DNA from 2 places in the Anaerobacillus sp. QJM3NY_17 genome. Region 1 is predicted to be linked to the other one. Evidence: a T-box and tRNA genes for the amino acid it is inferred to sense, from the RefSeq annotation. Region 1 holds a T-box; the other holds one or more tRNA genes.
The links. The T-box of region 1 lies ahead of AC0VYV_RS15460 (valine--tRNA ligase). A T-box ahead of a tRNA ligase gene usually reads a tRNA of that ligase, here a tRNA-Val.
Positions count from the first base shown of each region.

Region 2: it has a tRNA-Val gene. The T-box ahead of AC0VYV_RS15460 (valine--tRNA ligase) is inferred to sense a tRNA for this amino acid. The anticodon was not compared.

Region 1 covers NZ_CM149685.1:2,937,720-2,950,425, reverse strand. Annotated here, with positions in the region: gene hemA (glutamyl-tRNA reductase) at 1-1,082, shown strand, start outside; gene ccsA (cytochrome c biogenesis protein) at 1,100-1,927, shown strand; gene hemC (hydroxymethylbilane synthase) at 1,958-2,887, shown strand; gene AC0VYV_RS15490 (uroporphyrinogen-III synthase) at 2,914-3,630, shown strand; gene hemB (porphobilinogen synthase) at 3,643-4,620, shown strand; gene hemL (glutamate-1-semialdehyde 2,1-aminomutase) at 4,645-5,931, shown strand; gene spoVID (stage VI sporulation protein D) at 6,074-7,108, shown strand; gene AC0VYV_RS15470 (hypothetical protein) at 7,178-8,041, shown strand; gene AC0VYV_RS15465 (phosphotransferase) at 8,041-9,006, shown strand; T-box leader at 9,366-9,590, shown strand; gene AC0VYV_RS15460 (valine--tRNA ligase) at 9,705-12,347, shown strand; gene AC0VYV_RS15455 (bifunctional folylpolyglutamate synthase/dihydrofolate synthase) at 12,404-12,706, shown strand, end outside.
Region 2 covers NZ_CM149685.1:1,659,926-1,672,631, forward strand. Annotated here, with positions in the region: gene AC0VYV_RS08915 (hypothetical protein) at 143-493, shown strand; gene AC0VYV_RS08920 (hypothetical protein) at 561-845, shown strand; gene AC0VYV_RS08925 (hypothetical protein) at 915-2,717, shown strand; gene AC0VYV_RS08930 (hypothetical protein) at 2,745-3,950, shown strand; gene AC0VYV_RS08935 (glycosyltransferase) at 4,129-6,738, shown strand; gene AC0VYV_RS08940 (DUF421 domain-containing protein) at 6,867-7,550, opposite strand; gene AC0VYV_RS08945 (GNAT family N-acetyltransferase) at 7,733-8,155, opposite strand; gene AC0VYV_RS08950 (YjcG family protein) at 8,155-8,670, opposite strand; gene AC0VYV_RS08955 (alpha/beta hydrolase) at 8,779-9,501, opposite strand; gene AC0VYV_RS08960 (phosphatidylglycerophosphatase A family protein) at 9,619-10,173, shown strand; tRNA gene AC0VYV_RS08965 (tRNA-Val) at 10,273-10,348, shown strand; gene AC0VYV_RS08970 (DUF3892 domain-containing protein) at 10,445-10,738, opposite strand; gene AC0VYV_RS08975 (hypothetical protein) at 10,754-11,572, opposite strand; gene AC0VYV_RS08980 (VanW family protein) at 11,696-12,532, shown strand; gene AC0VYV_RS08985 (PAS domain S-box protein) at 12,667-12,706, shown strand, end outside.

The sequences.
Region 1 (12,706 bases):
AACATCTTTATCGTGTAGCCGCTGGACTTGATTCGCTTGTCATCGGGGAGACGCAAATCCTTGGACAAGTTCGTGATGCTTTCTTGCTTGCTCAGGATTCAGAGACAACAGGAACGATTTTTAACCAGCTTTTTAAACAAGCGATTACTCTTGCTAAACGATCACATTCCGAAACCGAAATTGGAGAAAATGCCGTTTCGGTGAGCTATGCTGCGGTCGAATTAGCCAAGAAGATCTTTGGTGGACTTCAAAATAAACACGTTGTCATTCTTGGCGCAGGCAAAATGGGGGAACTCACTGCTAAGAATTTGCAAAGCAACGGTGTAGACCAAGTGACGGTCGTAAATCGAACGCTTGAGAAAGCGACAGAGCTTGCTTCGCGTTTTAAAGGACAGGCTCGTTCTATGGATGAAGTAGAAACTGCGCTTGCTGATGCAGACATTCTAATCAGTTCAACAGGCTCAACAAGTTATGTTCTAACAGAACAAAATGTCAAACCTCTACTTAAAAAGCGAAGAGGTCGTCCATTGTTTATGGTAGATATTGCTGTTCCAAGAGATCTAGATCCATCACTTAATAATATGGACTCTGTTTTCTTATACGATATTGACGATCTAGAAGGGATTGTCGAAACAAACATTGCAGAGCGTAAGAAGGAAGCAGAGAAAATTGAACTTATGATTGAAGAAGATCTAGTTCAATTTAGAGATTGGCTCAATACACTTGGAGTTGTACCGATGATTACAGCATTACGTACGAAGGCACTTGCGATTCAAGCAGAAACAATGAATAGTATTGAACGCAAACTGCCTAATTTAACAGATCGGGAACGAAAAGTATTGAGTAAGCATACGAAAAGTATAGTGAACCAGCTGCTACGTGATCCTATAGTGCGAGTGAAGGAGATGGCTGCAGAGCCAAATGCAGAAGAGTCGCTTGAGATCTTCACTAAAATATTTGCGATTGAAGAAGAGATTGAGAGAGAACTCCATAAGCAAAGAGTGAAAGAAAACGAAGAAAAAAGACAGCATGAATCCGTTGACTACTCCCCTTTATTACAGGTATCGCAGTTGCGCTCCTAGGAGAGGAGACATGATTTGTGACGAACGCCAGCTGGCTTTATGATATAACGATATTACTTTATGCACTTAGTGTACTTGGGTATTTTATTGATTTCTTGCAGAACAACCGGAAAGTAAATCAGTTTGCTTTCTGGTTGCTTTCTATTGTCTGGATCCTGCAAAGTGCGTTTCTTGTAACGCAGATTATTGAAATTGGCGGCTTCCCGATTTTAACACCTTTTGAGGGGTTATTTTTTTATGCGTGGGTGATTGTCTCACTATCACTCTTAATTAATTGGTTTTTTCGAGTCGATTTCTTTGTCTTTTTTGCAAATGTACTCGGTTTCAGTATCATGGCCATCAACTTATTTGCTACTCGAGAGCAGGCATCGAGTTTACTCACAGAACAGCTTATGTCTGAGCTTTCGATTATTCATATTACGATGGCTTTCTTATCATATGGAGCATTTTCACTTTCCTTTATTTTCTCGATTATGTATTTAACTCTCTATCAAATGTTAAAAGGCAAGAAGTGGAGCAAACGACTGAGAAGATTTGGGGATTTGTCACAGCTTGAGAAATTGTCTTATTTATGTAGCGTTCTGGGTGTGCCGCTTTTGTTACTGAGCCTGATTTTAGGAATCGTATGGGCGATCTTGAAAGTAGATACATTCAGCTTACTGGATGCAAAGGTTATTATCTCTTTCTTTGTTCTTGGCGCATATAGTACGTATTTATATCAAAAGGTAGCTAGAGATATGGAAGGGAAATCCCTTGCTTTATGGAACGTAGCGGCGTTTCTTATCGTTTTAATTAATGTCTTCCTTTCTGGAACATTTTCAGAATTCCATTTCTGGTATGTATAAGGGGAGCACTGAAAGTTTGGAGGATAAATAATGCGTAAAATCGTAGTTGGTTCAAGAAGAAGTAAATTAGCGATCACTCAAACAAAATGGGTGATCAGTAAACTAAAGGAATTAAATCCGGATGTTGATTTTGAAATCAAAGAGATTGTCACTCGTGGTGATAAAATTCTTGATGTTACGCTCTCAAAAGTTGGGGGAAAAGGACTATTTGTGAAGGAAATTGAAGACGCCATGTTAAGAGGAGATATTGATATGGCGGTTCATAGTATGAAGGATATGCCTTCTATTTTGCCTGAAGGATTAATGATTGGGTGTATACCTGAACGTGAAGATCATCGAGATGTGATTATTTCTGAATCGAAGAAGACGTTCAGAGAGCTTCCAGAAGGTGCCGTAATAGGAACTAGCAGTTTGAGACGTGGTGCACAGTTGAAAGCCATTCGTCCGGATGTGGAGATTAAGTGGATTCGCGGAAATATTGACACGCGTATACGTAAGCTTACAGATGAAGATTTTGACGCCATTGTACTAGCTGCAGCGGGTCTACACCGTATGGGGTGGTCAAAGGAGATTGTTACAGAATACCTTGATCCTGATTTGTGTGTACCGGCTGTTGGACAAGGTGCTTTATCGATTGAATGTCGAGAAAGTGATGATGAGCTACGAGCTATTTTAAATCAATTCAGTGATTATGAAACGACGAAAACAGTATTAGCGGAGCGAGCTTTTCTTCATACCCTCGAAGGTGGATGTCAGGTGCCGATTGCCGGTCATGCGACGCTTAAGGATGAGACGCTTACGGTTACTGGATTAGTGGGAGAACCTGATGGTTCGATCATTATTAAAGAAATGGAAATTGGTGATGATCCTATCCAGGTAGGGAACACACTTGCAAATAGAATGAAAGAACAGGGAGCTAAGGATATCCTCGACCGTGTGAAAGAAGAATTAGACCAATGATCTCGCCGCTCTCAGGAAAGCGTGTATTGGTCACGAGAGCTCGGGAGCAGGCAACATCATTTACGAAATTAATTGAAGAAAAAGAGGGGATTTCTATTGAAATCCCTCTTATTTCATTCGAATCTCGGAATCAATTGTTGAATTCGATCACGTTGAGTGAATATAGCTGGATTGTGTTTACAAGTGCGAATGGTGTGCGGTTTTTCTTGAAGCAAGCGAAGGTTCCAATAGGTGTAAAGGTTGCAGCGGTTGGAAGTAAAACAGCTAAGGCCCTAAAGCGATATGGGATTGAAATCAATCTTATGCCAAAGGATTTTATAGCAGAAGGGCTTGTAGCTGCTTTGTCTCGCAAGGCTGACCCAAATGAGAAGATGCTATTACCAAGAGGGAATCTTGGTCGAGCAGTATTGCCGGGGCAATTAAGGGATCTTGGATTTAACGTAACTGACTTACCTATCTATGACACAGTCATTCCTTACGAGTCCAGGGCAGCATTGAAAAGAGTGATTGAAGAGCGGGAGTGTGATGTGATTACGTTCACTTCTTCGTCAACGGTCCACCATTTTAATCAACTTCTTCAAGCCGAGAATTTGAAAGATAAGCTTAAAGGGATCACAATAGTGGTAATCGGACCTATTACTGAAAAGACGCTACTGTCTTATGGGATCGTACCTCAGGTAGTCCCTGATCAATATACAATTGAAGGAATGCTTGATAGCCTTGAGCATTTCTTTGAAAAATAGGAGGAAAGTATAATGGAAACAGGAAACTTTCATCGTCATCGTCGTTTAAGACGATCTGAATCAATGAGATCACTCGTGAGAGAAACCTATTTACATAAAGAGGATTTCATCTATCCCATATTTGCAGTTGAAGAAGAGAATGTAAAACGCGAAATTCCTTCTATGCCTGGTGTTTATCACTATTCATTAGACCGTTTGAATGAAGAGGTACAGGAAGTTGTTGACCTTGGCATTAAGTCAATTATGATGTTTGGTGTACCAAATCACAAGGATGCGGTTGGATCAGAAGCATACTGTGATACTGGAATCGTGCAAAGAGCTATTGCACAAATTAAAGAAGCGTTTCCTGAATTAACTGTTATTGCAGATACATGTCTTTGTCAATATACGGATCATGGCCATTGTGGTGTGATCGAAAACGGGTATGTACAAAATGACCAGTCTCTAGAGTTACTTACTAAAACAGCGGTTTCTCAAGCGAAAGCTGGAGCAGATATGATTGCACCGTCGAATATGATGGATGGGTTTGTATCAGCTATTCGCAAGGGTCTTGATGAAGCGGGCTTTGTTGACGTCCCGGTGATGAGCTATGCTGTGAAATTCTCATCTGCTTTCTATGGTCCTTTCCGCGATGCGGCTCATAGTACTCCGCAGTTCGGAGATCGTAAAACGTATCAAATGGATCCTGCTAATCGACTCGAAGCTATTCGAGAAGCAGAGAGCGATATCGCAGAAGGGGCAGATTTCTTAATGGTTAAACCGGCTCTTTCTTATCTTGATATCATTCGTGAACTGAAAGATCGTTATCCTCTACCGATGGTTGCCTATAATGTAAGTGGGGAATATTCCATGATAAAGGCTGCGAGTCAGAACGGGTGGCTAAATGAACAAGAGGTTGTCCTTGAGAAATTAACAAGCATGAAGCGCGCAGGAGCAGATTTAATTATCACATATTTTGCGAAAGATGCTGCTCGCTGGCTAGATCAATAGAACTGAAAGAGAGGGGTTGTAAAAATGGGTAATTTTGATCGTTCTAAGGAAGCTTTTCAAGAAGCATCTAAAGTAATGCCAGGTGGTGTGAACAGTCCAGTTAGGGCGTTTAAATCAGTTGGTATGGATCCTATTTTTATGGAAAAAGGAAAAGGATCTAAAATTTATGATATCGACCAAAATGAGTATATTGATTACGTCCTTTCGTACGGACCACTTATTCTCGGTCATGCTGATGAACAGGTTGTTGATCGCCTTAAAGCTGTGACAGAGCTTGGAACGAGCTTTGGTGCACCAAGTAAGTATGAAACGAAACTAGCTGAACTAGTGATTGATCGAGTCCCATCTATTGAAATTGTTCGTATGGTGAATTCAGGAACGGAAGCCACTATGAGTGCTTTACGTTTAGCTAGAGGATATACTGGCCGTAATAAAATCCTTAAGTTTGAAGGCTGCTATCATGGTCATGGGGATTCGTTATTAATAAAAGCAGGTTCAGGTGTTGCAACGCTTGGGCTACCTGACAGTCCTGGCGTACCTGAGGGAATTGCGAAAAACACGATTACGGTTCCATATAATGATCTTGAAAGCTTACGTTACGCATTCAAAGAATTTGGAGATGACATTGCCGGCGTCATTATTGAACCTGTAGCAGGTAACATGGGGGTCGTCCCACCACAGCAGGGCTATCTTGAAGAAATTCGTAAGATAACGGAAGAGAATGGCACACTTCTTATTTTTGATGAAGTTATGACAGGCTTCCGCGTTGGGTATAATTGCGCTCAAGGATATTACAATGTTACACCCGATCTTACGTGTCTAGGTAAAGTTATTGGCGGTGGGCTCCCTGTTGGCGCTTACGGCGGTAAGAAAGAAATCATGGACCAAATCGCACCAAGCGGTCCGATTTATCAAGCGGGAACGTTAAGTGGAAATCCGCTAGCTATGACGGCTGGGTATGAAACCTTATCGCAACTCACACCAGAAAGTTATGAGGAATTTGAACGGAAAGCAGAGCGACTTGGAGAAGGACTTTCAAAAGCTGCTGCAAAATACAATATCCCTCATACAGTAAATCGTGCAGGATCGATGGTTGGTTTCTTCTTTACTAATGAAGATGTGATTAATTTTGAAACAGCATCCTCTTCAAATCTTGAACATTTTACAAACTATTTTAAAGAAATGCTTGAACAAGGGATTTCACTTCCCCCTTCTCAATTTGAAGGAATGTTCTTGTCAACCGCCCATACAGATCACGATATTGATGAAACGATTGCGGCTGCAGAAGCGGCTTTCTCTAAACTAGTCTAACCTAAAGCTACCGGCATTTGCCGGTAGCTTTTTCTATGATAAGAAATTGAAAACTTCTTCATTCTTTTTCAATTTAGACATAATCCTGTGAATCACTCATACATGTGTAATGTATGGATAATGTTTGAAAGGAGGAGAAGGCATGCCTGAAGGCTCATATTTGCATTTCTCCGTGGAGGAGCAGGTCTGGTTAAAGAAAGGACAGGAAGTTGAAGAGGTTCTATCTATCTCACTTGACCCTGAAATTTCGATTGAAGAGTATGAGGATTATGTAGCTGTGAAAGGCTGTTTATATTTAACGGGTGAATATTTGCAGCGTGACCAAACAGATGAGGAAGTTATTAACGAAGCTTCCCCTTATCGTTCCATTCATGAGGTGAACGTTAGAGAAGATGGTACAGCGTCAATGGGGCATCGTTTCCCTGTTGATATTACGATTCCAGCAAGCCGTATAAGGAGTCTCGAGGAAATTTTCGTTACGGTTGACACGTTTGATTACTCTCTAGTGGAAGAGAATTGCCTTCAGTTGAAAGCAGATATTTCCATTAGTGGCATTCAGGGGGATCAAAATCGTGTGGAAGAGGACGAAGCTGAACTATACGTTGTAGAAGAGGACGAAGGGACAGAGGATTATACAACAGAGGAAGATGCAATCTGGGAGAATGATATTAAATACGTTGATGACAATGAGGAAGAATCATTGGAACAGGCCTATCATTTACGCGCTCCACAAGTAGGTATGAGAGCTAAGTCAGACTCATATGAAGTAAATGAACTAGAGAACGATGATCAAGAGCAGCCGGAACCCACGTATGACTTTCTCACGAGAATGGCTAGGCAAATGGATGGTTCCAATGAATATAATAACCAGCCAATCGTAGAAGAAACGAGGTCATATCAAGACGATCATTATAACTATGAAGAGGAGGAACAAGAGCGTCAGGAAAACCGGAATCAAGCACCGCGCGAAGAAAATGCGCTCTATCTTACAAGTATGCTGACAAAAGAAGAAGAACAATTTTCGAGAATGAAGATGTGTATTATCCAGCCTGGGGATTCGTTAACCGAAATAGCGGAACGCTATCGAGTCCTACCAAGTCATCTTGCGCGCGTTAATCGACTTGAGGAAGATGAAGTGAAGGAAGGACAGATCTTATATATTCCTGTCAATCGTTAACTTAAATTGTTTGCTGCCCCTACCTTTTGGAATGTTGCAAATAAGGTAGGGGATAAAGGGGTAATTGAAATGGATCTCGTAGCGATCATTGAAGAGAAGTATGATCTAAAAGTTGTCCAATGGTTAGAGAAACCACAATTGATCATGACCCATTTAGGTAAAAGAAAACTATCATACTGGCGGGATCGGGATTTGCTTGAGTATCATCTCAACTTCCGTGACCGTCTTTTTTCTCAACATGGACTTCTTTGTAATCGAATGATTCGAACAAGTGAAGGGAAAGGATTTATCCGAATAGAAAACGATTATTTGACTATACATGATCATGTAGAAGAAGTTTACCCATTGGACGTCGTTCCTGAAATGAAAGGATATTTACTTGCGACACTACTAAGTACCGGAGATGAGAAGGCTACTCTTACATTAGATTTCCCTTATCGTAAGACGTTAGAAGAGTTATCATCTATAAAATTAACGTATAAGGAACAATACTTGTTACTTGTTAACCTTATTCCAGAAGTGAAAAAGCGTCTGAATTTTGAGGTGTGTTATTCGCTTCCATTCATTCCATTTACTCACCAAGTTTTAAAAGAGGTTTTAGGCCAAATCTACTTTGAAAGTAGCGACGAATCACCTGTTTCTGCTTCCGAAGTTATTAGGAAAGAAGTTCAATCCTGGTATGCTCTTAAAAACTCCCATCATTTTGTAAAATGCTTTGAAGCGTTAGTGAATGGCGTGGAAGACGATATGAAACACAGACTTATTCAGGCTATTTTTGCTCCATGGGAGTGGCAGGAGTGTATTCAGGCATTGCAATCGAATATGAATGACCCTGATCAGGTCATGAAAGAGTTTATTGATAAGTGGGAAGCAAATAGAGATATGTTAAGGGAACTTGAGCTCTCCCTTTCAGATAGGAGGGTTACCTTCTAATGAGCGATCCAGCACTCTTATTTCAATATGATTTATATCCTGAACGGGTTGTACAAATGGGGAAAATCACAAAGATCGAAACAGAGAGAGGCGCGTTTGCTTTAAAAAAAACGAAGCTTAGTAAAGAACAGATGGATCGTATGCTTTATCTAGAGGAGCGGTTTAAACAGCTGAAATTCGAAGGTTATGTACCGCTTGTTCGAACAAAGTATGGGGATTCCTTCGTTTATCAAGGGAACAACATCGTTTATTTAACGCCATGGGTAGATGAAAGGGAAACAAGTCCGGCTCAGAAAAATGAGCTTCTCGTTCATAACCTAGCTGAATTACATGGCTATACTGCTAAAGAGCAAGCTTTTTCTGAAGAAGTGATCAAACAGTCGTATCAGAAAATGGTTTTATTAAGAGAAAGTAGACAATTTGAAATGGAGAAATACGTAAGTCAAATTGAAAAACGCATTTATCTTTCGCCATTTGAGCTTACCTTTGTATCACATTTTCACATGCTGATGAGGTATTGTGAGCTCGCGAAAAGAAGATTAGATGACTGGTATGAGCAAATTCTGGAAACAAAACGGTATCGAAGTGTTCTCTGTCACGGAAAATGCTCTCCTTCTCATTATGTATCAAGCGGGGGGAGAGGGTATTTCATTAATTTCGAAAAGTCAGTTAGCGATACTCCTATAAGGGATGTTGCTTATTTTATTCGCTCATCTATTCAACCTTTTCAATTCAACCCTGCTGCCACAACTGCTCATCTTGCCAGATATGAAGCCCAATTTTCTCTTAATGATGAGGAAAAGGAGCTTCTTGCAAGCTATTTATATTTTCCAGAGTCGGTTTTTAATAGCGTGTCATTATTTAATGAAAACCGACAACAATGGCCACATATTAAGCATGTCCGCCTATTTACGAAAAAAATAGAAGTGATGAATGGGATAAATAACGTTCTAGAAAGCTTCTAGATCCATTCAAAGTAAAAGCACACTTCTAAGGCAACAAGGATTATTAATATGAGTACATCTATAGATGTTGGAAAAAGGATTGTTCGGATCGTTTGAAACACAATAAACGGAGGTACGAACTGAGCGCAAATATCTCTGAACTTATATAACGAGGGTGGGATCTGAAAGCGATTCATTCCACCAAACCGTTTTTTCATATCAGGTATTCCCCTTTGTTTTCAGTTATTGTTACAAATAGACTATGTGGGAAGTTGGAATTGGGTGATTAAGGCGGGAGCGAACTGGCTAAGCTAAGAAAAAGGGCTCTTATGATCTTGACGATCTCGAATCAAAAAGGTAAACTTAGTGATACAAATAGTCGACAGGCAAAGATAGGGAGTAGTAGAATGTGAACCCTTCAGAGAGAGAAGTCATTTGCTGAAAGATTTCTCAGGATCGTAGCATTCGAAGTCGCCCTTGAGCTGTTTCTCTGAACGAGTAGTAGGAGAATCCGGTAATCCCGTTATTCGAATGAAGCGTACAGCTAACGTTTATTTAGCTGTAAATAAAGGTGGTACCGCGAAAATACTTCTTTCGTCCTTTTCCTAAGGATGGAGGAAGTTTTTTTGTTGTCTAAAAAGCTTACACCTTCGTGGAAAGAGAACAAGGAAAGCCGAAGAAATGTCCTGAGACTTATTGAATGGAAAGGAAGAGTGACAATGGCGAATAAAGAGCTAACGATGCCGACGAAGTACGACCCGAAGGCAACAGAGCAGAAATGGTACCCGTATTGGGTAGATGGCAAATTTTTTGAGGCAACAGGTGATAAAGATAAAGAACCTTATACAATTGTAATCCCCCCGCCGAACGTTACAGGTAAACTACACCTCGGGCATGCTTGGGATACAACGCTTCAAGATATTCTATCGCGTGTAAAGCGTATGCAGGGATATGATGTTCTCTGGCTTCCAGGAATGGACCATGCTGGGATTGCGACACAGGCAAAAGTTGAAGGGAAGCTCCGCGAAGAAGGTACCTCGCGCTATGACCTTGGCCGAGAGAAGTTCCTAGAGAAGTCGTGGGAATGGAAAGAAGAGTATGCGGATTTTATTCGTAGCCAGTGGGCGAAGCTTGGTCTTTCTCTAGATTATTCAAGAGAGCGTTTTACACTTGATAACGGTCTTTCTGATGCAGTACGTGAAGTATTTGTGAAGCTATATGAGAAGGGCTTAATTTATCGCGGTGAATATATTATCAACTGGGACCCACAAACAAAAACGGCCCTTTCAGATATTGAAGTTATTCACCAGGAAGTAACTGGTCACTTCTATCATATGCGCTATCCTCTTGCAGATGGCTCAGGACATATCGAAATTGCAACAACGCGTCCTGAAACAATGCTAGGTGACTCAGGTATTGCGGTTCATCCAAAAGATGAGCGCTACAAGCACCTAGTTGGCAAGAAAGCGATTTTGCCAATTGTAGGTCGTGAAATTGAAATTGTTGCGGATGATTACGTTGATATGGAATTTGGTTCAGGCGCTGTGAAAATCACTCCAGCTCACGATCCGAATGACTTCGAAATTGGTAACCGTCATAACCTTGAGCGCATTCTCGTAATGAATGAAGATGGGTCAATGAATGAGAATGCCGGAGAGTACAAGGGCATGGACCGATTTGAATGCCGTAAGAAACTTGTGAAAGATTTACAGGATAAAGGAATCTTATTTAACATTGAAGAGCACGTTCATTCCGTAGGTCATTCTGAGCGAAGCGGTGCTGTTGTCGAACCTTATCTTTCAACACAGTGGTTTGTTAAAATGGGGCCTCTTGCTGAGCAGGCGATTGCTCTTCAGAAGTCAGACGACAAAGTGAACTTTGTACCTGAGCGTTTTGAAAAAACGTATTTAAATTGGATTGAGAACATTCGTGACTGGTGTATTTCAAGACAGCTTTGGTGGGGGCATCGTATTCCGGCGTGGCATCATAAAGAAACTGGAGAGATCCACGTTGGACTGGAAGAGCCAGCTGATATTGAAAACTGGGAGCAAGACGTTGATGTTCTAGATACGTGGTTTAGTTCAGCGCTTTGGCCTTTTTCTACAATGGGATGGCCAAACGAAGACGCTGAAGACTTTAACCGTTTCTACCCAACAAACGTTCTAGTAACGGGTTATGACATTATTTATTTCTGGGTAGCTCGTATGATCTTCCAGGGTATTGAATTTACAGAGCAGCGCCCGTTTAACGACGTCCTCATTCATGGACTTGTACGTGATTCTGAAGGACGTAAGATGAGTAAATCGCTCGGTAACGGTGTCGATCCAATGGATGTCATTGAGAAGTACGGTGCTGATTCCCTTCGTTTCTTCCTATCCACTGGCTCATCACCAGGTCAGGATCTCCGTTTCTATTGGGAAAAGGTAGAGTCTACGTGGAACTTTGCTAATAAAATTTGGAACGCTTCTCGTTTTGCTTTAATGAATATGGATGGCATGACGTATGAAGAACTTGATTTAACAGGTGAAAAATCGACAGCTGATAAATGGATTTTAACTCGCTTAAACGATACGATTGAACAAGTGACGCGCCTGATTAATAACTATGAGTTTGGTGAAGTGGGTCGCTACCTTTACAACTTTATCTGGGATGACTTCTGTGATTGGTATATTGAAATGGCTAAACTACCGCTCTATGGTGAAGACGAAGTAGCTAAGAAAACAACTCGTTCTGTTCTAGCTTATGTACTTGATCAAACGATGCGTCTTCTGCATCCATTCATGCCTTATCTTACTGAAGAAATCTGGCAACACCTTCCTCATGAAGGTGAATCGATTACCGTTGCAAGCTGGCCAGTAAAGAACGAAGAACTTCACTTCCAAGAAGCTGCTGCTGATATGGCGCTTCTAACGGAAGTTATTCGTTCAGTACGTAACATTCGAGCTGAAATGAATGTGGCACCAAGCAAGCCGATTGAACTTCGTATTAAGCCGAAATCAGCTGATACTCAGAAACAGCTTGAGCAAAATAGTCAATACATCGAACGCTTCTGTAACCCAGAAACCTTGACTATTTCAGCGGAACTTCAGGCACCGGAAAAATCGATGACGGCTGTTGTATCTGGAGCTGAATTATTCTTGCCGCTTGAAGGGTTAATCAATATTGATGAAGAAATCGAGCGTCTAAAAGGAGAAATGAAGAAGCTAGATTCTGAAGTTGATCGTGTTCAGAAGAAGCTCGCTAATGAACGCTTTATTAGCAAAGCTCCTGAGAAAGTCGTCGAAGAAGAACGAGCGAAAGAAAAGGATTATCTTGAGAGACGAAGCAACGTAGAAGCTCGTATAAACGAACTAAAAAAATAAGAAAATGACGAATCTCTTTTAGAGATTCGTCTTCTTTTAAGGAAGGAGCGGGACGCATGTTTCACTCATATGACGAAGCGGTGAGTTGGATTCATAGTTTATTAAATCATGGCATAAAACCAGGTTTAGAGCGTATGGAATGGATGCTGGATCAGCTCGATCATCCAGAAAGACGGTTAAAAACGGTACACGTTGGCGGAACGAACGGAAAAGGATCAACCGTTACGTACTTGCGGACGGTGCTCGAAGAGTCAGGATATGAAGTAGGAAGCTTTACTTCTCCTTATATTGAATCGTTTAGCGAACGAATCGCTATTAATGGACAACCGATTAATGAAGAAGACTTAGTTGCTCTATGC
Region 2 (12,706 bases), 1.3 Mb from region 1:
ATCATCATATATTGTTTGAGATGCAACTTAGTAATGACAGACCTTCCAAAAATGACGCGGGGATTTTCACTTCAGATAGGGTCATCTGGATCAAGTGAGGTGATTAAGTCGCTTGAAGTGAATAGGGTAAGGAGGAGAGAAGTTGCTTATTTTGACGACTGGGCCAATTGAAAATAAACCTACTAATGGTATCAGGACAACGCAACAGGTGACAATCAAGATTTCGAATCGTAGTCCTATCAATACCTCTACAGTAGAAATAGTGGGGAAGCAACTAAACGGAACTCAGACGGTGTATGTCTTAGAACTAATAACTATTCCTGTGAATGGTGTCGTTTCAAAGACTTATTTTGCAGATCTTGATGGTTATCAATTTTCGTTTAATATCACTGGCCTTGCAATGGCGCAAACAGGAATATCTGTTTGGGGAAAGTCGAACGGCACATTGCAACCTGCACATAGACTTGTTCTATCTGAATTGAAAGTAGATTAAATAGCGGAATTTTACTTTCCTTAACAAACGGTTGAAGTGAAGCTTTTAATGGGAAAAGGGGGGTAAAATGCCAATATTATACACTGGGCCAATCGAAAACGCTCCAGTAAATGGTGTCAGAGCAACACAACAGTTTTCAGCGAAAATAACAAATCGAAGTTCAACGTTGAACGGAACTGTCTATATCGAAGGATATATATTAAGTAACACCAGAACTTTATATGTTCAAGAATTGTTCAGTATTGCACCGAATCAAGTTATAACTAAGACTTTTGCGGCTAATTTTGATGCATTTGAGTTTAATTTCACTACGGGTGGGGCCGCTGAAAAAAATATTGAAGTATCTGCCTGAGGTAAAAACGCTGCAGGTCAATTGGTCACGGCCCATCGTTTGGTTTCTTCTGAATTGATAGGTGCCCAATTGAGTGGAGCCACTGGAGCGACCGGGGCAACCGGAGCAACCGGGGCAACCGGAGCAACCGGAGCAACTGGGGTAACGGGAGCAACTGGAGAAACGGGAGCGACTGGAGCAACCGGAGCAACCGGAGAAACGGGAGCAACCGGAGAAACAGGTGCAACCGGTGAAACAGGAGCAACGGGAGCAACCGGTGAAACTGGGATAACCGGAGCAACCGGAGAAACGGGAGAAACCGGAGCAACAGGTGCCACGGGAGCAACCGGAGAAACGGGTGCATCCGGACCCACCGGGGCAACGGGAGCAACCGGAGTCACGGGAGAAACAGGAGCAACCGGAGCAACCGGAGCAACCGGAGCAACCGGAGCAACGGGTGCAACCGGAGTCACGGGAGCAACGGGAGCAACGGGAGCAACGGGAGCAACGGGAGAAACAGGAGCCACGGGAGAAACGGGAGCAACCGGTGAAACCGGAGCCACGGGAGAAACAGGTGCAACCGGAGCAACGGGTGCAACCGGAGTCACGGGAGAAACGGGAGCAACCGGAGCAACCGGAGCAACGGGTGCAACAGGTGCAACAGGTGCAACCGGTCCTACTGGAACTATAGATCCAGATGTAACAATTGCAAATGTAGGTCCAAATGTCAGTTCACAATTTAGTGAATTAAGAACGGCTGCCAAAACGCCTATTATTGAATTGACTTCCGTCTACGGTCTATCTGATTTACGAGATATTGTTTCAACTACTGGTAGTGCAACCGTTTCAAGCAATGATACTGAGTTTGTTTTAACGACTACAGCCAGCGGAGTTGATTCAGCAATATTGTCTAGTGCGGAAAAAGGTAGGTATCAATCTGGCTACTCTGGAGAGGCAGGTATTGGTGTCCGTCTTCCTGATCTGCCAACAGGCACTCAAGTTGTAAGGTGGGGATTGTTTGATGATGAAAATGGTGTTTTCTTCGGAGTGGATGATACTTCATCGTTTGTAGGAATTAGGAGAGGCGGTGTAGATACGGTTATTCCGCAAGCTTCTTGGAATGTTGATTCGCTTGACGGAAGTGGTCCAAGTGGAGCTACATTAGGTTTATCTAATGGTAATATATTCCAATTAGATTTCACATGGTATGGCTATGGTGTCATTGAGTTTCGAGTTGTCATTCCGAACCCTACTACTCTTGCACAAGAAGTTATAACCGTTAATCGTTATGCTCCAAGTGGAGAAACGAGTCTTGCTGATCCTAACTTACCTTTACGAGCCGAGATTAATAATGATGGAACTGCAAGTGCGCTTCAGGTATTTGTAGGAGGAAGGCAGTATTCAATTATAGGGAACTACAACCCAACATTTAGAATCACATCTGAACGACGTACGATCACAGCAACCACAACATTAACACCCGTTATTTCATTTCAACGTAAGACTGAATTTCCCGCAGGGTCAGGTAGGCCTAACTCAGTAAGTGTAACACTAGAGGGGATTGACCTAGTAACAAGTGATGATATTTATTATCAAGTCTTACTCGGTGGAACGCTGAATGGGTCCTTTGTCACCTTTCCAACTGTAACGACGAATATTCCAAACTCTGAAACGGCATTACTTGTAAATACTACATCCACTACATTAACAGGCGGGCAGGTACTCTTACAGGGTCTTGCAGCAGCTTCTACCCAGGGGAACAATCGAGTGCTGGCATCTGCATCCTTGTTGGATTTCGAACTCCCTGATACCGCATTTGTGACACTAGCCGTTGCAACATTTACAGGAAGTGGTTCCGTAGTTGCCACGTTCAGAGTAACTGAAGAATGGTGAGGACTTGCAGAGAATGGAGGGTTGATTTTGGCGGATATAAACATTACTAATATTGGCCCAAATGTTAGTTCACAATTTGATGAGCTTCGAACTGCTGAAAGGACTCCAATCGTAGAATTGACATCCGTTTATGGTGTTTCTTCTATAAGAGATATTGTGACTACGACTGGCGGAGGAACCGTTACAAATGATGCAACTGAATATAGCGTTAGTACTTCTACAGGCGGCACTGACGTTGCTACACTGGATAGTGCATTAAGGGGAAGGTATGAACCCGGGTATGCTGGTGAGGCGGGGATAGGAATCCGTCTTCCCAGTCTTCCAACAGGTACACAAGTTACAAGGTGGGGTTTGTTTGATGATCACAACGGGGGTTACTTTGGTCGGAATGCAACAGATACCTTTGTAGCTGTTAGAAGAGGTGGTGTCGATACGGTTATTAATCAATCTTCCTGGAATGTGGATCCGTTAGATGGAAGCGGTCCTAGTGGAGCAACTCTTTCGCTAAGTAAAGGGAACATCTTTCAAATTCTTTTTACATGGTATGGATATGGAGTTATTGAATTTAGAGTCGTATTGCCAAATCCCACTACTCTTGCACAAGAAGTTATTACGGTTCACAGATACTCTCCAACCGGAGAAACAAGTTTTGTTGATCCCAATCTTCCACTAAGAGCGCAGGTCGATAACGATGGTACTGCATCAGCACTTTCCGTTTTTGTAGGTGGGAGACAATACGGGATTGTGGGGAGATATAATCCAATATACAGGGTTACATCTGAGAGAAGGACGGTTAGTGGAATTGGAGCAACGTTAACACCTCTCATTTCATTTAGGAGAAAATCAGTGTTTCCAGCAGGATCAGGAAGAGCTAATTCTGTTCAAATTAGTCTGGAAGGAATTCAGGTTATTTCTTCTTTAGATGTTGCTTATCAGGTCTTAATAGGCGGCACAATTAACGGTTCATTTGGGAATTTCCCTACGGCTAATACGAATATACCAAATACCGAGACGGCTTTAGAGGTGAATAATTCGGCCACAACATATACACCGGGGGAAGTAGTGTTTCAAGGAGCAACTTCAGGTGGTTCTAGAGTTAGCAGAGTAGTAGGTATGGATGAATTAATAGATTTCACTCTCCCAACGAATGAAATTGTTACGCTAGCGGCAGTGAATTTGGAGGGAGGTACAGCGACAGTAACGGCTACATTTTTACTAACTGAAAGTTGGTGAAGCTAAAAATAACAGCTCTCTAATACTTGAATAAACTTTCTAAAACGGGTACTCCCCTGATTATGTTTAAATCATTATAGCATCCTCTTGTAACCATGGGAGTCCCGTTATTTATAAAAGACCAACTATACCACCATTGAAATAAGTGAATAGATCTATTTATTAGGAGGAATGAGATTTGGTTTCAATCAGTTTATGCTTAATTGTAAAAAATGAAGAAGCTGTATTAGGGACATGTCTTCATTCCATTCATGACATTGTTGATGAGATTAATATTATCGATACAGGATCCGATGACAAGACAAAGGAGATTGCTGAAAGTTATCAAGCAAACATTTTTGATTTTAAATGGGTAAATGATTTTGCGAAGGCTCGTAATTTTGCTTTTTCTAAAGCGACAATGGATTATATTCTATGGCTTGATGCGGACGATGTCTTTCTAGAAGAAGACCGTCAAAAGCTGAAGAAGTTGAAGAACGATCTCGATCCCTCTGTCGATTCAGTAAGGATGCACTACAACCTTTCCTTAGATGAATTTGGGAATGTGACTTCGAGTTTGATGCGAAATCGTCTAGTAAGGCGAGAGCGTCATTTCAAGTGGATCGGGGCAGTTCATGAGTATTTAGAAGTTGGTGGTAATATAATCAACAGTGAGATTTCTGTTCTTCATAATCCCATCCATCATGATGCAACTAGAAATATAACGATCTATAAAGAAAGGCTAGAACGTGGAGAACAATTTACTCCTAGAGATATGTATTATTTTGCTAATGAGCTTAAAGACCATAGCGAATTCGAAACGGCAATTGAGTATTATGAGAAATTTTTGGAAGGACAAAAAGGCTGGATCGAAGACAATGTGGCAACGTGTGCAAAGCTTGCTGACTGTTATGCTGCCCTTGGTAAGAAGGCAGACAGTTTGCGCTTTATCCTTCATTCTTTTTCTTATACTACACCAAGACCTGAATTTTGCTGTAAGGTAGCCAATTATTTCTTTGAAAAGAAGGATTATCAACCTGCTATATTTTGGTATAAATTAGCTACGAAAACAACCATTCAAGAAGATAATTTAGGTACCCAAAAGCGTTTCTATTCAAATTGGATTCCGTATATTCAACTTTGTGTTTGCTATGATGTTCTAGGAGATTATGAAACTGCTTATTACTATAATGAAATGGCGGGAGTTACTCGACCAGGTGACTCTAAATATGTGCAGAATAAACAGTATCTTGAAAAAAGGCTTCTTTCAGTTAAAAAGAAGGTTTTAATAGCAAGCCCGATTCGGCAAGATCCTGAGATTCTAAGGTATTTTCTGAAGTCATTGAAACGGCTAAATCAAGAAGGGTTATCATTTTATTATTATTTTATTAACGACAATAAGGATAAGAAATCAACGTTATTGTTAAAGGATTTTCAAAAGGAAATGCAGGAAGTGATGATTAAGGATATTGATTCTGAAGAAGAGTACCGAAAAAATCAGATGACACATTATTGGAATGAAAGCCTCGTATGGAAGGTCGCTCAATTTAAGGATGCAATGATTGAACATGCAAAAGAACATAAATTTGATTATATCTTTCTAGTGGATTCAGACCTTGTCTTACAAAAGGAAACGATTCAACATTTAGTTGCACAACAGAAAGATATTATATCCGAGGTATTCTGGACAAGATGGCAGCCTGAAGCGATGGAACAACCTCAAGTATGGCTTACTGACGAGTATACTCAATTTGAAAAAAAACCTGGTGAAGAACTAAACGATTCAGAAGAAGCACAGCGATATCGTGATTTCATCAATCAATTAAGGCAACCAGGTGTCTATGAAGTAGGCGGGCTTGGTGCATGTACATTACTTTCAAGGAATGCGCTTGAAAAAGGGGTATGCTTCAAAAAGATCCCGAATTTAACATTTTGGGGAGAGGATCGTCATTTTTGTATTCGAGCGGGTGCCCTTGGTGTTTCTTTATGGGCGGACACTCATTACCCTCCTTATCATCTTTATCGGCAATCGGACCTTGAAGGTGTAAATGATTACTTGGAGGAAGACGTGATTGAAATGCCTGTAGCGGATAAGAAACTGAAAACTTCTCAAAAACCACGAATTACGTTGTCTATGGTTATTAAAAATGAAGAGGGAAAATACTTAGAAAATGTATTAAGAAAGCACCTGGATTATATTGATGCGGCTGTGATCATAGACGATGGAAGCACGGACAATTCAGTTAGAATTTGCAAAAAAATACTAGAGGATATTCCGTTAACTCTTATTCATAATAGCGAATCCAAATTTTCAAATGAAATCACTCTCCGTAAACAGCAATGGGAGAAAACAATTGAAACAAATCCTGATTGGATTCTGAACATGGATGCTGATGAGATGTTTGAGGACGGCGTCGCTCAACAACTTAGAGCGCTAACAAACCAAGAAGAGTTTGATCTGTTTTCTTTCCGGATTTATGATATGTGGGACGGAAAGAACTATCGAGAAGATGAACAATGGAATGCTCACCATCTTTATCGTCCCTTTTTATTAAGATACAAAAACGATTTCATTTATAAATGGAAAGAACAGAAACAGCATTGTGGAAGATATCCTGAGAATATTTTTCAGCTTCCCAATAGCTTATCTTGTTTAAGAATTAAGCATTTAGGATGGTCTACCGAAGAACTGCGAGCAGAGAAATACAACCGGTATCTTAAACTAGATCCGGAAGCTGTATATGGAAAAAGAGGGCAGTATGAAAGTATTCTTGATCCTAATCCAAAATTGATCCAATGGCAAGAATAATAATTATACAGTTTAGGTAGATGATTGTGGTTCTTTCCATAAACATCTCATTTACCTATCACAATGATCCATATGATTAAGGATGTACGTTATTTAAAATTGGGATAAGGATTGGTAGTATAGATCGCCTAATCCTTATCTATTTTTTGTAGAAAAACACCTGTATCCTGTTGCCACTCCAATATTAATAAATCTTCAGCATGATCGATGTTATGCTCCTTAAGAACTTTATTCAACCATTCCTCATTGAAACCAGCATCATGAAGGTTTTCCCAGTCGATTTTCCCATCCGAAATAATATCAACTGATAAATAACCCTGTTTTGGTTTAAGATCAAAATCTTGTTTTGTCGGCTGCTGATAATCTGACTTCTTTAATACACTAATGCTTCCATTTGTTTCAAGAATGGCGAATTCAACTTCTCGAAGTGAGAAAACATCCTTTTGTCGAAGTAGATTTTGTAATTGATTGATATCTAACTTGTTTTTTTGAAGTTGACGCCGATTAATTTTTCCGTGACTGATCACAATAGAAGGATTTCCTTCAAGAATGCTTCTCGTACCTCTGAATTTCTGTGTAATCCATTCCACAATATAAATTAATATACCCCATAGTAAGACTGCATAGATAATTGAAAAAATATTGACTTCTTTGTCGTAAATCGCATTTCCTACAAGTTCTCCAAGTACGAGTGATGAGATAAAGTCAAAAGGTGTGATTTGAGTAATCTGTGTTTTACCAAGTGCCTTTGTTAGTACGAGTAAAGCTAGAAAGCCAACGAGTAGCTCTAACGTAATTGATCCAATACCCACAGATCACCATCTCCAATTCAATTTGCATCAATTTTAGCATGCACGAAAAAGGATGATTTAATTGGTTTTTTAGAATTTTTTGTTGATACGATTATATTTAAGAAAAAATATTCAGGTTGGAGAGAGGATACATTATTAATCGAAGGAGCTACAAATAAAAAGACACTGGTTAGAAACCAGTGTCATAGTGCTTTTATCATTGTGACGTGAGGTATCCCAGCGTCCATAAATTCTTCAGAAACTGTTGTGTACCCGAGTTTCTCATAAAACCCCACAGCCGTCATTTGTGCATTAAGCTTCATTTCTTTAAGGTTTAATTCTTTCGCATGTTTTTCAATTGAATTCATTAGAATCTGTCCGAGGCCTGTTTTACGATAGTCCCTTAGCACACAGATTCGTTCAACTTTAGCTATATGATCTAATACTCTAAAACGACCAGCAGCTGTAGGTTGGTGATCATCATAAGCTACAAAGTGATAAGCGTGTTTCTCGTGCTCATCAATTTCTAATTCAGCGGGTACTTTTTGCTCTTCAACGAAAACAGTCTGTCTTACTTGAAAAGCATCATCCAACTCTTTCTTCGATTGAACGACTTTCACTTCCATTAGCGAACTTTGCCAAGATGGAACGTTTCATAAACGGTCCACATACCATTTTCTAATTGATAAAGAAGCTGGAAGCGATCGATCGTTTCTTCGTGATTAACATCTTTCATCTGCAAGCTACCATATACATCAGAATGTTCATCATCCGAAAGGTTCTGTGCGATCGTAATGTGAGGAACAAAGTTGTAGTCACGTTCCGAAAGTGCCTCTTCAGGATTTAACTTTCTATGCAAATCATCAAGAACTTCATTGTCTTTCACTTTAAAATAAAGCACGTTGTTAACAGGGTTAAAAGATCCTACTTTATAAACATGCATTGAAAAAGGTTTAGACTCATCAGAGATTTTGTGTAGCACAGGTGTTAATTTCTGAATCTCTTCTTCCGTTGCATCAAAGCCCTCGCGTAAAGTCAAATGTGGTGGAATGAGCGCATAGTGCGGATCATAACGTTTTCGAAAGGAGTTAGCAACGTCTGCTAGTTTTTTCGATGGGAAAATTGCAATGCCGTATTTCATATTCCATTCCCTCCTGGTTAATATACTCGATTGCCATTAATGACAAGTCATATAATGTTCCATTTATAATTATACCAAAAATTCAAAAATAAGAAACGATTGACTCACTTAGAGTTTAAACATGTGTAAAAGAGAGCGTTTCATATCCGGTTGCCAGTTCTTCCAAAGGTGACCGCCTTCGAATTCATCATAGAAATAATCAAAATCTTTTTCCTTTATAATTTTATTTAATTTACGGTTCGGATTAATGAAATTTTTTGTTTTCCCATCTGTTGTAGGTACTTCTGTTTCTTCTGTTCCGATAATATGGTATAGAGATAGCAACTCAGGCTCGGCAAAGTCCTCTACCTTATTCATGATTGCCTCATCTACATATGGTGAATGAAGGATAGCCCTACCAAACGTTCTTGGATAGTCAAGAGAAGCGCGCAAAGCGACTGTAGCTGCTAAAGAGTCCCCAATTAATCCTCTTCCATAACCAAGATGGTAGGTAGCATACTGTTCATCTAAATAAGGAACAAGTTCATTCGCAAGAAAACGAAGATAATCATCTGACTGCTCTCCGTCTGGGTGATATTTTCTCCAGCGATCTTCCACACTTTTATAGGGAATCCCTACAATAATGAGCTCTTCAATTTCGTCATCTTCAATTAGTTCATCGGCTGTGCGGCCAAGTCTTCCTAATTTAAAGTAATCGCTCCCATCATTAGCGATAAGAAAAGAGTATTTGTATAGTGGTGAATAATTATATGGTAAATAAACTTGGAAAGGAATTTCTTCATTTAAATAGTGACTGTAGATGCTTTCATCTTTGTATGTACCTCGATTCATTGCAGTGCCTCCCGTAAAATTGTTGAAATAGTTTGATTGTTTGACAATGTAAAAAACATTAGTGATATAATGATTCTAACACATAATTATTTATCGTTTACAGAGAGGGGTCTTATTATGAAGAAGCGCATCCATAGTAGAGAAACAGAAGCAGCAGCAAAAGCCCTAATAAAAGAACGTGGCGTTACAATCGAGGATATTGCAGAAATTGTTTACGAAATGCAATCCCCATATGTAGATGACCTTTCCATGGAGGACTGTGTCGAAAGTGTTGAGGCTGTTCTCACAAAACGAGAAATCCAGCATGCGGTTCTTGTTGGAATTGAACTAGATAAGCTAGCGGAACAAGGGAAGCTTTCTGAACCACTTCAATCCATTGTGGAGACGGATGAAGGGTTATTTGGTGTTGATGAAACAATCGCACTTGGCGCCGTATTCGGCTACGGTAGTATTGCGGTTACGACATTCGGTCACCTTGATAAACAAAAATTTGGTATCATCGAAAAGCTTGATACAAAAGTAGGGGAAAGTGTTCACACCTTCCTTGATGATCTCATCGCCAGCATTGCGGCAAATGCATCTAGTCGCCTTGCGCATCGTCTGCGTGATCGAGAAGAATCCCTTGATAAAGAAGAGCGTGAAAAGCGAGATAAAGAAGAACGAATCGGATAAATGAAAGGGCATCGTTTCGGTGCCCTTTTTTCTAATATTTTCCCATGAAAGGATTGACAGTTCTTTAGAACTTCATGTATATTTATAAATGTCTTAATTGATCCGTTAGCTCAGTTGGGAGAGCGCTACCTTGACAGGGTAGAGGTCGTTGGTTCGAGCCCAATACGGATCACCATACATAATACATTCCAAGCGGCACCTCAACTTCATTGAGGTGCCACTTTTTTTGCATTGGATCAAGAAGTAAACGGAGGAGTGAGATCGGACATCCTTAAAATTCTGGTAAATGATCGAAATTATTTTCTTTCGTACCATCAGGCTCACTTCGAATAATTTCTCTACCATACTTTTGAAATACATCTACCCCCGAAAGTTGACCATTCTTTGCAGCGTCTAAAGCCTGGACATAATCTAGCTCTTCTCCCGTGTTTGTTTTAAAAGCAATTAAATCTCCATCCTCATTTTTGCGGACAGCCGTAATATGGGTGGAATTTGCCTCTGGTGGAGTATGATATGCCTCACTATTTTTAACATACTCTTCATAAGCTTGTTCAAAACGATCCATTTATGTCACTCCTTGTTAGTCTTTTGAAATTTCGAGTAATTTTGGTATTTCGAGTTGCCATTTGTTTGTGATCGGATCTTGTCGTGCAGCGAAATCAATCGTTGTTGTAATAACACCAGCATCTTTTATATAAATTTCGACTCTGGTTTTGACTTGTTGTTCAGCTTGATCTGTTTTGATCACTTTCCATTTTGTAAACGACAAGCGAGAGAGGTCGATTAATTCGTTCTCAGATAAAGGTGTAGAAACAATTCTTCTTAATAAAGAAGCATCTGTGTTATTGATCGCCAGCATGAGAACATCAACGAGCTGTTCAGGGGTCCGCTTCATTAAATAGCGATCTAACTGTCCTCCTGCTTTTAGAATCATTAAGTGATGCGCGGGATCTGGTGTAGGGGTGCGATGAGTCGTGCTATTTAAGAAGTGAAGGCAAAAGTGTCCGTTAAATCCATTATCTAATGCGCCAGCTCCATGAGGCATTCCATTCATGGAAGCAGCAATCATTTTCCCTTCGTATAGCACAATGACAGCCCTTCGTTTCCAACTCCATTCTTGATAAATCGCTTTTAAAACCTTTGTGTCCTTACTCGTTAACGGTTGTATATCTGCGTGCTTACTACCAGCTCTCCGTTGAACTTGAAATGAATTCCCGCTTTCAATATCAATCATTGTAAAAATCGATTTCCGAGGGAGGAGCTCATTTGCTTTTTCCCATGGCAGAAGTTTGATTTCACTATCGATAGGGAGAAGGTGATCAAAAGGTTCGGCAGCTATAGCGCGTGTAGGAATGACTAGCGTACATAATAAAATTAAATAAGTGAATAAACGCTTCATTAGCTCCCCCCCTTGTGTATAGTCATCATAGTTATTTTGCTCAAGCGATTCTGATGTATGCTATTTTATTAATCCCTAAAATGAAGCATACTACGATCGAGTTCAGAAGGGGGAATGGTAAAGGTGCACTTATTTCTAACTTTGGCCATAGCGTTTTCATCGATTTCAAACCATCACATAACGATTCACCAAAAAGGAGCACAGACTTATCAGATTAAGAAAGAAGAGTTATTTTCAAAAGACCTTGGTTATCCTTTTTATGAAGCAGATCGGGTGGAGGAATTAATGGATGAAGTAGATGTAGCTATCTCAAAGTCTCCAGTAAATGCCTACATTGATAACCAAGGAGCTATTGTCGATGGAGTCAATGGATACAAGTTACATCGAGGCGCTTTTCGAGAGAATTTGCTTCATAGTCTATACCTCAATAGTTCAACTTGGATTCAACCAGATCTCACCATTCTTTACCCAAAAGTAAACGCAGAGCTTTTATCATCCATTAGAAAAAAACAAGTGGGAGGGTTTGTTACTTATTTTAGGAAAGGGAATCTGGAGCGAACGAAGAATATTATGTTAGCGGCTGAGGCGATTAACAATGCTGTAATATTCCCAGGAGAAACGTTTTCTTTCAATCGAACAGTTGGAAAAAGAACAAAAGAGAAGGGCTATTTACCAGCTCCAGTCATTGTAAAAGGAGAGTTATCTGAAGGAATTGGTGGGGGGATATGTCAAGTGTCATCTACTCTTTTTAATGCAGTAGATCAAGCGGGCGTCCATATTTTAGAACGCTATTCCCATAGTAGAAGTGTTCCATATGTGAGACCTGGTAGAGATGCTACCGTGAGCTGGTACGGACCAGACTTTTCCTTTCGAAATGAATTTAATCAGCCGATCCTAATAAGGGCAAAAGTGATTGAAGGTTCAGTGGTCATTCATGTCTATTCATCTGAAGATATGTGAGTGGCTGAGTTTTACACGATAAAGGAAAAGGTTATTTAAATCATCCAGTAAAATGATGAGTCTAGGAGTTAAATACTATGCTCAATGCCCCGAGATGGTATAATGAGACTATTACACATAAAAGGAGACCGCGTATGGAATATAAAAAAACGAATCAGCAAACATTTTCCATGC